3 regions of the Streptomyces sp. NPDC086989 genome follow, and region 2 is predicted to be linked to each of the others. Evidence: predicted binding sites of a transcription regulator. Region 2 holds the regulator's gene; each other region holds the start of a gene.
The links. Region 2 encodes HrcA, which represses chaperone genes, less so after heat shock. Its sites were predicted from a motif close to TTNGCACTCNGNNNNNCNGAGTGCNAA; they were not measured.
Positions count from the first base shown of each region.

Region 1: the regulator HrcA is predicted to act here: its motif matches at 2,024-2,050, upstream of groES (co-chaperone GroES).
Region 3: the regulator HrcA is predicted to act here: its motif matches at 1,864-1,890, upstream of groL (chaperonin GroEL).

Region 1 covers NZ_JBIVAL010000006.1:235,248-238,520, reverse strand. Annotated here, with positions in the region: gene groL (chaperonin GroEL) at 1-1,460, opposite strand, end outside; gene groES (co-chaperone GroES) at 1,569-1,877, opposite strand; gene ACIPK4_RS16685 (response regulator transcription factor) at 2,144-2,827, shown strand; gene ACIPK4_RS16680 (sensor histidine kinase) at 2,820-3,273, shown strand, end outside.
Region 2 covers NZ_JBIVAL010000001.1:456,936-460,208, reverse strand. Annotated here, with positions in the region: gene ACIPK4_RS02260 (DUF3097 domain-containing protein) at 1-22, opposite strand, end outside; gene ACIPK4_RS02255 (MBL fold metallo-hydrolase) at 51-776, opposite strand; gene hrcA (heat-inducible transcriptional repressor HrcA) at 932-1,948, shown strand; gene dnaJ (molecular chaperone DnaJ) at 1,949-3,088, shown strand; gene ACIPK4_RS02240 (nitronate monooxygenase) at 3,236-3,273, shown strand, end outside.
Region 3 covers NZ_JBIVAL010000001.1:106,382-109,654, reverse strand. Annotated here, with positions in the region: gene groL (chaperonin GroEL) at 46-1,668, opposite strand; gene ACIPK4_RS00565 (cold-shock protein) at 2,012-2,215, opposite strand; gene ACIPK4_RS00560 (MoaD/ThiS family protein) at 2,596-2,874, opposite strand; gene thrC (threonine synthase) at 2,911-3,273, opposite strand, start outside.

The DNA.
Region 1 (3,273 bases), on a different contig from region 2:
TCGCCGTACTCGCCGGTGGCGGCGTTGAAGCCGTTGCCCTTGTCCAGCTCCGCCACCTTCGAGGTGATGACGTAGCCCTCGAGGCCGGCGTTCTCGGCGATCCAGCGCAGCGGCTCGACGGCGGCGCGGCGGACGACCGCGACACCCGTGCCCTCGTCGCCGGACAGGCCCAGGTTGCCCTCGAGCACCTTCACGGCGTGGACGAGCGCGGAGCCACCGCCGGAGACGATGCCCTCCTCGACCGCGGCGCGGGTCGCCGAGATGGCGTCCTCGAGGCGGTGCTTCTTCTCCTTGAGCTCCACCTCGGTGGCGGCGCCGACCTTGATGACGCAGACGCCGCCGGCGAGCTTCGCCAGGCGCTCCTGCAGCTTCTCGCGGTCCCAGTCCGAGTCCGTGGACTCGATCTCGGCCTTGATCTGGTTGACGCGGCCGAGGACCTCGTCGGAGCTGCCGGCACCGTCGACGATCGTGGTGTCGTCCTTGGAGATGGTCACGCGGCGCGCGGAACCGAGTACGTCCAGACCGGCCTGGTCGAGCTTGAGGCCGACCTCCTCGGCGATGACGGTGGCACCGGTGAGGGTGGCCATGTCCTGGAGCATCGCCTTGCGGCGGTCACCGAAGCCGGGGGCCTTGACGGCCACCGCGTTGAAGGTGCCGCGGATCTTGTTGACGACGAGGGTGGAGAGCGCCTCGCCCTCGACGTCCTCGGCGATGATCAGCAGCGGGCGGGAGCCGCCGGCCTGGATGACCTTCTCCAGCAGGGGCAGCAGGTCCTGGATGGAGGAGATCTTGCCCTGGTTGATCAGGATGTACGGGTCGTCGAGGACGGCCTCCATACGCTCCTGGTCGGTGACCATGTACGGCGAGAGGTAGCCCTTGTCGAAGGCCATGCCCTCGGTGAACTCCAGCTCCAGGCCGAAGGTGTTGGACTCCTCGACGGTGATGACACCGTCCTTGCCGACCTTGTCCATCGCCTCGGCGATGAGCTCGCCGACCTGCTGGTCCTGCGCGGAGAGCGCGGCCACGGCGGCGATGTCGGACTTGTCCTCGATCGGGCGGGCGGTCGCGAGGAGCTCCTCGGACACGGCCTTGACCGCGGCGTCGATGCCCTTCTTCAGGGCGGCCGGGGAAGCACCCGCGGCGACGTTGCGCAGACCCTCGCGGACCAGCGCCTGAGCCAGCACGGTGGCGGTGGTGGTGCCGTCACCCGCGATGTCGTTGGTCTTGGTCGCCACCTCCTTCACGAGCTGCGCGCCCAGGTTCTCGTACGGGTCGTCCAGCTCGACCTCGCGGGCGATGGTGACACCGTCGTTGGTGATGGTGGGGGCGCCGAACTTCTTGTCGATGACGACGTTGCGGCCCTTGGGGCCGATCGTCACCTTGACCGTGTCGGCAAGCTTGTTGACGCCGCGCTCGAGGGCGCGACGGGCGTCCTCGTCGAACTTCAGGATCTTCGCCATGGGAGCGGTTCAGCCCTCTCGAAAACTCGGGTTAACGAACTGCGCCCCTTGCCGCCCGGCAATCAGCGGGGTGACCAGGGGCGCAGCTCAAAGCAATGCTTCGGTGAATTACTTCTCGATGATCGCGAGAACGTCGCGAGCCGAGAGGACGAGGTACTCCTCGCCGCTGTACTTCACTTCGGTGCCGCCGTACTTGCTGTACAGCACGATGTCGCCGACGCTGACGTCCAGCGGAAGACGCTGGCCGTCCTCGAAGCGGCCCGGGCCCACGGCGAGGACGACGCCCTCCTGGGGCTTCTCCTTCGCGGTGTCCGGGATGACCAGGCCGGAAGCCGTGGTCTGCTCGGCGTCGAGCGGCTGGACCACGATGCGGTCCTCGAGCGGCTTGATGGCAACCTTGGAGCTGGTGGTCGTCACGATCCGACCTCCCCCTTCGGAGATCTCACGGGGCTAACTGTCTGAGGTGGCGACCAGGTGGATCCGTCGTCGCGGGTGCCGGACCTGCCCGTCGCTGTGTTGGCACTCACCGGTGGCGAGTGCCAGGTGCGAGACTATTCCGGCGATTAGCACTCGGTCAAGCGGAGTGCCAACACGCTCCGCTCGGGTTGCCGTGTTCCGGGCCCCGGCAGCGTCCCCCACCACTCCGCCCGGGCCGGGATCAGGGGTGTGTGACAGTTGGTGGGGTGCGCATTCTCGTGGTCGAAGACGAAGAGGGCCTCGCCGATTCCCTGCGGCGCGGCCTCTGCGCCGACGGCCACTGGGTCGACGTCGCCCACGACGGCCACCGCGGCCTGGAGCTCGTCCGCACCGGTTCGTACGACGCCGTCCTCCTCGACCTGATGCTGCCCGGCCTCAGCGGCTACGAGATCTGCGCCCGCATGCGCGCCGACGGCGACCCGACGCCCGTGCTCATGCTGACCGCCAAGGACGGCGAGTACGACGAGGCCGAGGGCCTCGACTCCGGCGCCGACGACTACCTCACCAAGCCGTTCTCGTTCGTCGTCCTGGCCGCCCGCCTGCGCGCCCTCGCCCGCCGCGCGGCCGCCACCGCCAAGGACCCCGGGGCACTCCAGGCCGGCGACCTCCTCCTGGACCCCGCCGCCCGCCGCTGCCGTCGCGGCACCCACGACATCGAGCTCACCGCCCGCGAGCTGGGGGTACTCGCCTGCCTGATGGAGCAGCCCGGCCGGGCCGTCGCCAAGCAGGACATCCTGGACCAGGTCTGGGACACCCCGCACGCCATCGACCCGAACATCGTCGAGGTGTACGTCTCCTCGCTGCGCAAGAAGATCGACGCCCCCTTCGGCCGCCGCTCGATCCTCACCGTCCACGGCATCGGCTACCGGATGGCCCAGGACGGTGGCTAGCCCGCTCCGGCGCCGTGCGGCCGTCGCCGCCGCGCTCGCGATGGCCGCCGTCCTGGCCGGCGGCGGCCTGTGGCTTTACACCCTGCTGCGGGCCAACCTCCTCGACAACACCACCAACCGCACCGAGCTCGCCGCCCGCAAGGTCGCCGCCCAGCTCGACAACCGCGCCCTGCCGCCCGGCGGCCGGCTGCCCGCGCCGGAGAGCGGGGTGGACCTGGTCCTCGTACGGGACGCGCAGGGCCGGACCGTCGCCTCCACCGGCGACCTCGGGGACGCCCCCGACCTCGGCGGTCTGCGGCCGCCCGCGCCCGGCGACGCCGGGGAGGACTCCCGTTCGGCGGTCCTCCCTCCCGCGCACCCCGGCGCGGAACGGCGCGCGGTGGTGGTGGTCGGGGCGCCGGGAGCGCACGAGGTGTACGCCGTCACCGTGCTCGGCGACGTCGACG
Region 2 (3,273 bases):
GGTCGGGGGAGTACTCACGCATCCGGCCGACGCTACGAGAGAGCCGGCGCTCACGCGTCCGACACGCCGAACCGCCGGGCCAGTGTGTCGCGTTGCGCACGGACGAAGTCCGCGGAGACCACCGCTCCGTGACCCGGCACGTACAGCGCGTCGTCGCCGCCGAGCGACAGCAGCCGGTCCAGGGCCGCCGGCCACTGCGCCGGCACCGCGTCGCTGCCCGCCTGCGGTTCGCCCGACTCCTCCACGAGGTCCCCGCAGAACACCACCTCGCGCTCCCCGGGGACGCACACCGCCAGGTCGTACCGGGTGTGCCCGGGCCCGACGTTCGCCAGCAGGACCTGCACCCCGCCCAGCTCCAGCGTCCATTCGCCCGACACGTGGTGCCGGGGAACCACCAGCAGGTCCACCGCCTCGGCGGCCTCCGCCTCCGCCAGCCCCTGCTGCACGGCGCCCGCGCGCAGCTCCTCGCGGCCGGCCGACAGCTCCGCGTCGAGCCCGACCGCGCCGAACACCTCGGCCCCGGAGAACGCGGCCACGCCCAGTACGTGATCGAAATGCCCGTGCGTGAATGCGATATGCGTCACGCGCCGGCCGGTCAGCCGCTCCGCCTCCGCCCGCAGCTGCGCACCCTCCCGGACGCATGAACCGGGATCGATGAGGAGGACCGATTCGTCGCCCACCACCAGTCCCACCGTGCAGTCCCACACCGGAAGCCGGCGCCGTCCGGTCCGCCCGGTCAGCCGCTCCCAGCCCGTCTCTTCCCATTGCACGTCCATGGCGCGACGCTACCGTGGCGGGCCGCCCTTGCCAGGGGCTGACCACCCGGCCGTACACTGGCCGGGGGATCTCTGGCACTCGAACGTCCTGAGTGCCAACGAAGCAGATGAAACCGACCACGGCGAGCGCCGAACGACAGCTGGAGGTGTGCGCGATGCTCAGCGAACGCAGACTCGAGGTGCTGCGCGCCATCGTCCAGGACTACGTCGGGACGGAGGAGCCCGTCGGCTCCAAGGCGCTCACCGAGCGGCACCGGCTCGGCGTCTCGCCCGCCACCGTGCGCAACGACATGGCCGTGCTGGAGGAGGAGGGCTACATCGCCCAGCCCCACACCAGCGCCGGCCGGATCCCCACGGACAAGGGTTACCGGCTGTTCGTCGACAGGCTGGCGGGGGTCAAACCCCTGTCGACGCCCGAACGCCGGGCCATCCAGAACTTCCTCGACGGCGCCGTCGACCTCGACGACGTCGTCGGGCGCACGGTGCGGCTGCTCGCGCAGCTCACCCGGCAGGTAGCCGTCGTCCAGTACCCGAGCCTGACCCGGTCCACGGTCCGGCACGTCGAACTGCTGTCGCTGGCCCCGGCCCGGCTCATGCTCGTGCTGATCACCGACACGGGCCGGGTCGAGCAGCGGCTCGTCGACTGTCAGACGCCGTTCGGCGAGACCTCGCTCGCGGATCTGCGGGCGCGGCTCAACAGCCGGGTCGTCGGACGCCGGTTCACCGACGTGCCGCAGCTCGTGCAGGACCTGCCGGAGTCCTTCGAGCCGGAGGACCGGGGCACGGTGTCGACGGTGCTCTCCACGCTGCTGGAGACGCTGGTCGAGGAGGCCGAGGAGCGGCTGATGATCGGCGGAACCGCCAATCTCACGCGCTTCGGACATGATTTTCCCCTGACGATCAGGCCGGTGCTCGAAGCGCTGGAGGAGCAGGTCGTGCTCCTCAAGCTGCTGGGCGAGGCCAACGAGTCGGGGATGGCCGTACGGATCGGGCATGAGAATGCCTACGAGGGACTGAACTCCACGTCCGTCGTCTCCGTCGGCTACGGTTCGGGCGGCGAAACCGTCGCCAAACTCGGCGTGGTCGGACCGACCCGCATGGACTACCCCGGAACGATGGGAGCGGTACGCGCAGTGGCACGTTACGTCGGACAGATCCTGGCGGAGTCGTAAGTGGCCACGGACTACTACGCCGTTCTCGGCGTGCGCCGCGACGCATCGCAGGACGAGATCAAGAAGGCCTTCCGCCGCCTCGCGCGTGAACTCCACCCGGACGTGAATCCGGACCCGAAGACGCAGGAGCGCTTCAAGGAGATCAACGCGGCGTACGAAGTGCTCTCGGACCCGCAGAAGAAGCAGGTCTACGACCTCGGAGGCGACCCGCTGTCGTCCTCCGGCGGCGGTGGCGGCGCGGGCGGATTCGGGGCGGGCGGCTTCGGCAACTTCTCCGACATCATGGACGCCTTCTTCGGCCAGGCGTCGCAGCGCGGCCCGCGCTCGCGGACCCGCCGCGGCCAGGACGCCATGATCCGCCTCGACCTGGAACTGGACGAGGCCGCCTTCGGCACGACCAAGGACATCCAGGTCGACACGGCCGTGGTGTGCACCACCTGCTCCGGAGAGGGCGCCGCCCCCGGCACCTCGGCGCAGACGTGTGACATGTGCCGTGGTCGCGGTGAGGTGTCGCAGGTCACCCGGTCCTTCCTGGGCCAGGTCATGACCTCGCGCCCCTGCCCCCAGTGCCAGGGCTTCGGCACCGTGGTCCCGACCCCGTGCCCCGAGTGCGCGGGCGACGGCCGGGTCCGCTCCCGCCGCAGCCTCACGGTCAAGATCCCGGCCGGTGTCGAGAACGGCACCCGGATCCAGCTCGCGGGCGAGGGCGAGGTCGGCCCCGGCGGCGGCCCCGCCGGTGACTTGTACGTGGAGATCCACGAGCTGTCGCACCCGACCTTCCAGCGGCGCGGGGACGACCTGCACTGCACGGTGACCATCCCCATGACGGCCGCGGCCCTGGGCACCAAATGCCCGCTGGAGACGCTGGACGGCATGGAGGAGATCGACATCCGGCCCGGCACCGGGTCGGGCCAGGCCATCCCGCTGCACGGGCGCGGCGTCACGCACCTGCGCGGCGGCGGCCGCGGTGACCTGATCGTCCACGTCGAGGTCACCACCCCGACCAAGCTGGACGCCCAGCAGGAGGAGCTGCTGCGCCAGCTCGCCAAGCTGCGCGGCGAGGAGCGGCCCATGGGCCAGTTCGCGCCGGGTCAGCAGGGCCTGTTCAGCCGCCTGAAGGACGCCTTCAACGGCCGCTGACCGGCCCGTAGGCACACGTACGAGCCCGGTCCGGGGTTGCCCCGGGCCGGGCTCGGCGCATTGATCCGGACGCCCCCGGTGAAGCGGACTATGCCAGGCGAATGCCGCGGTTCGGCCCGGTGCGCGGGACGTGGCACGATGCAGTCCATGTCCTCCGCACCGAACGGTCTCTCCCCCCACCCGAT
Region 3 (3,273 bases), 350 kb from region 2:
CGGTCGTGAGAACAGCCGATCGGCTGCGGCCTGAGCCGCGGTCGATCAGAAGTCCATGTCACCGCCCGGCATGCCGCCCGGCGCGCCCGCGGCGGCCTTCTCCGGCTTGTCGGCGATGACGGCCTCGGTCGTCAGGAACAGCGCGGCGATGGACGCGGCGTTCTGCAGAGCGGAGCGCGTGACCTTCGCCGGGTCGATGATGCCCTCGGCGATCATGTCCACGTACTCGCCGGTCGCGGCGTTCAGGCCCCAGCCGACGGTCAGGTTGCGGACCTTCTCCACGACGACGCCACCCTCGAGACCACCGTTGACGGCGATCTGCTTGAGCGGGGCCTCCAGGGCGAGCTTCACGGCGTTGGCGCCGGTCGCCTCGTCACCCGAGAGGTCGAGCTTCTCGAAGACCGCGGAGGCCTGGAGCAGGGCCACGCCACCACCGGCGACGATGCCCTCCTCGACGGCGGCCTTCGCGTTGCGGACGGCGTCCTCGATGCGGTGCTTGCGCTCCTTGAGCTCCACCTCGGTCGCGGCGCCGGCCTTGATGACGGCCACGCCGCCGGCCAGCTTCGCGAGGCGCTCCTGGAGCTTCTCGCGGTCGTAGTCCGAGTCGGAGTTCTCGATCTCGGCGCGGATCTGGTTGACGCGACCCTGGACCTGGTCGCTGTCACCGGCACCGTCGACGATCGTGGTCTCGTCCTTGGAGATGACGACCTTGCGGGCGCGGCCGAGCAGGTCGAGGCCCGCGTTCTCCAGCTTGAGGCCGACCTCCTCGGAGATGACCGTGCCGCCCGTGAGGATGGCGATGTCACCGAGCATGGCCTTGCGGCGGTCGCCGAAGCCCGGAGCCTTGACGGCGACGGACTTGAAGGTGCCGCGGATCTTGTTGACGACCAGGGTCGACAGGGCCTCGCCCTCGACGTCCTCGGCGATGATCAGCAGCGGCTTGCCGGACTGCATGACCTTCTCGAGCAGCGGAAGGAGGTCCTTCACGTTGCCGATCTTGGAGTTGACGATGAGGATGTACGGGTCGTCCAGGGACGCCTCCATACGCTCCATGTCGGTGGCGAAGTACGCCGAGATGTAGCCCTTGTCGAAGCGCATGCCCTCGGTGAGCTCCAGCTCCAGACCGAAGGTCTGGGACTCCTCGACGGTGATGACGCCTTCCTTGCCGACCTTGTCCATCGCCTCGGCGATGAGCTCGCCGATCTGGGTGTCAGCGGCGGAGATGGAGGCCGTGGAAGCGATCTGCTCCTTGGTCTCGACATCCTTCGCCTGCTCCAGCAGGGCGCCGGAGACGGCCTCGACGGCCTTCTCGATGCCGCGCTTGAGGGCCATCGGGTTGGCGCCGGCAGCCACGTTGCGCAGGCCCTCGCGGACGAGCGCCTGGGCGAGCACGGTGGCGGTGGTCGTACCGTCGCCCGCGACGTCGTCCGTCTTCTTGGCGACTTCCTTGACCAGCTCGGCGCCGATCTTCTCGTACGGGTCCTCGAGCTCGATCTCCTTGGCGATGGAGACACCATCGTTGGTGATCGTGGGGGCGCCCCACTTCTTCTCAAGGACGACGTTGCGACCCTTGGGGCCAAGGGTGACCTTGACGGCGTCGGCGAGCTGGTTCATCCCGCGCTCGAGACCGCGCCGGGCCTCCTCGTCGAACGCAATGATCTTGGCCATCTGAAGTGGTCCTCCAGGACTGGGGTTCCCCTTGCACCGACGGCGCGAGGGGAGGGTTGGATTGCTCCGGACCGCGCCCGCGCCCGCGACGGACGGCCTGCGTGCCCGGCGGTTCCTTCCCGCCGGACCCTGCGGGCCTCACCGACCCGGTCCTGTGTAGTAGCACTCTCAGCACGAGAGTGCTAACGCCAATGATTAGCACTCGACCCCTCCGAGTGCAAGCGGCTTCGGGCAGCGGGGACGGTTCACCCGCGCCCGGCAGCGGACACGCCACGAGGGCCCACATCCCTCCTCAAGGATGCGGGCCCTCGTGTGTATGCGTCGGTGGTCGATCGCGCCGGGACTAGACGGCGAGCTTGACCATGTCCGCCTGCGGACCCTTCTGGCCCTGCGAGATCTCGAACTCGACCCGCTGACCCTCTTCAAGGGTGCGGTACCCGTCCATCTGGATGGCGCTGTAGTGGACGAACACATCCGCACCACCGTCGACCGCGATGAAGCCGTAGCCCTTCTCCGCGTTGAACCACTTGACGGTGCCCTGAGCCATGCCTAACTCCCCTATTACTGGCCCTTGCGCGGGACCGCACTTCGCGGTCCCGGGTCAGAACTTGCGCCGGAACGCCTCGACCGGGGCTGAATGTATCTGCACCGCTGCTGTCTGCAACAGGTCAATCCGACGAGAAATCTGGACATGGGGATACATTGAAATAGAGTGAAAAGTTGGCATATTCCCGGGCAACTCGGACCCGGCATATCTCGCCAAAGCCCCATACCGCACGCGCACATTGACTCAATGTCAACCCTCACGCGACCCGCTCATATGCGGCGGGCAAGTCCAGCGGAGGGGACTTCCCCAACTCTACCGCGCCCAACCAAGCAGAATTACCCCCTCCGCTTTTACCGGAGGGGGTAATTCAGGTTCTTGCGTCAGCAGCCGCCGGCGACGGCGGGAATGATCGACACACCCGCGCCGTCCGGCGTCACCGCGTCCAGACCGCCCTCGAAGCGCACGTCGTCGTCATTGACGTAGACGTTCACGAAACGGCGCAGCTTGCCCTGGTCGTCCAGGACGCGCGCTGCGATGCCCGGGTGGCTCGCCTCCAGGGACGCGATGACCTCGGAGAGGGTCGCGCCCTCGGCCGTGACCTCGGCCCGGCCGCCGGTGTAGGTGCGCAGGATGGTGGGGATGCGGACGTTGACGCTCATGGCGCTACTGCCTTTCCGGTAGGGCGAGGGGGATGGTCAGGCCAGGCCGGCGGCGCGGAACGCGTCCAGGCTCGGGCGGATGGTGGCGGTCTGCCCGCTGTCCGCGGCCACCGCCTCCAGGGTCTTGAGGCCGTCACCGGTGTTGAGGACGACCGTGGTCAGCGCCGGGTCGAGCTGCCCGTTCTCGATGAGCTTCCTGGTCACGCCGACGGTCACGCCGCCCGCGGTCTCGGCGAAGATGCCCTCGGTCTGCGCCAGGGTCTTGATGGCCTCGACGACCTGCTCGTCGGTGACGTCCTCGACGTAGCCGCCGGTGCGGCGGGCGATGTCCAGGACGTACGGGCCGTCGGCCGGGTTGCCGATGGCCAGCGACTTGGCGATGGTGTTCGGCTTCTGCGG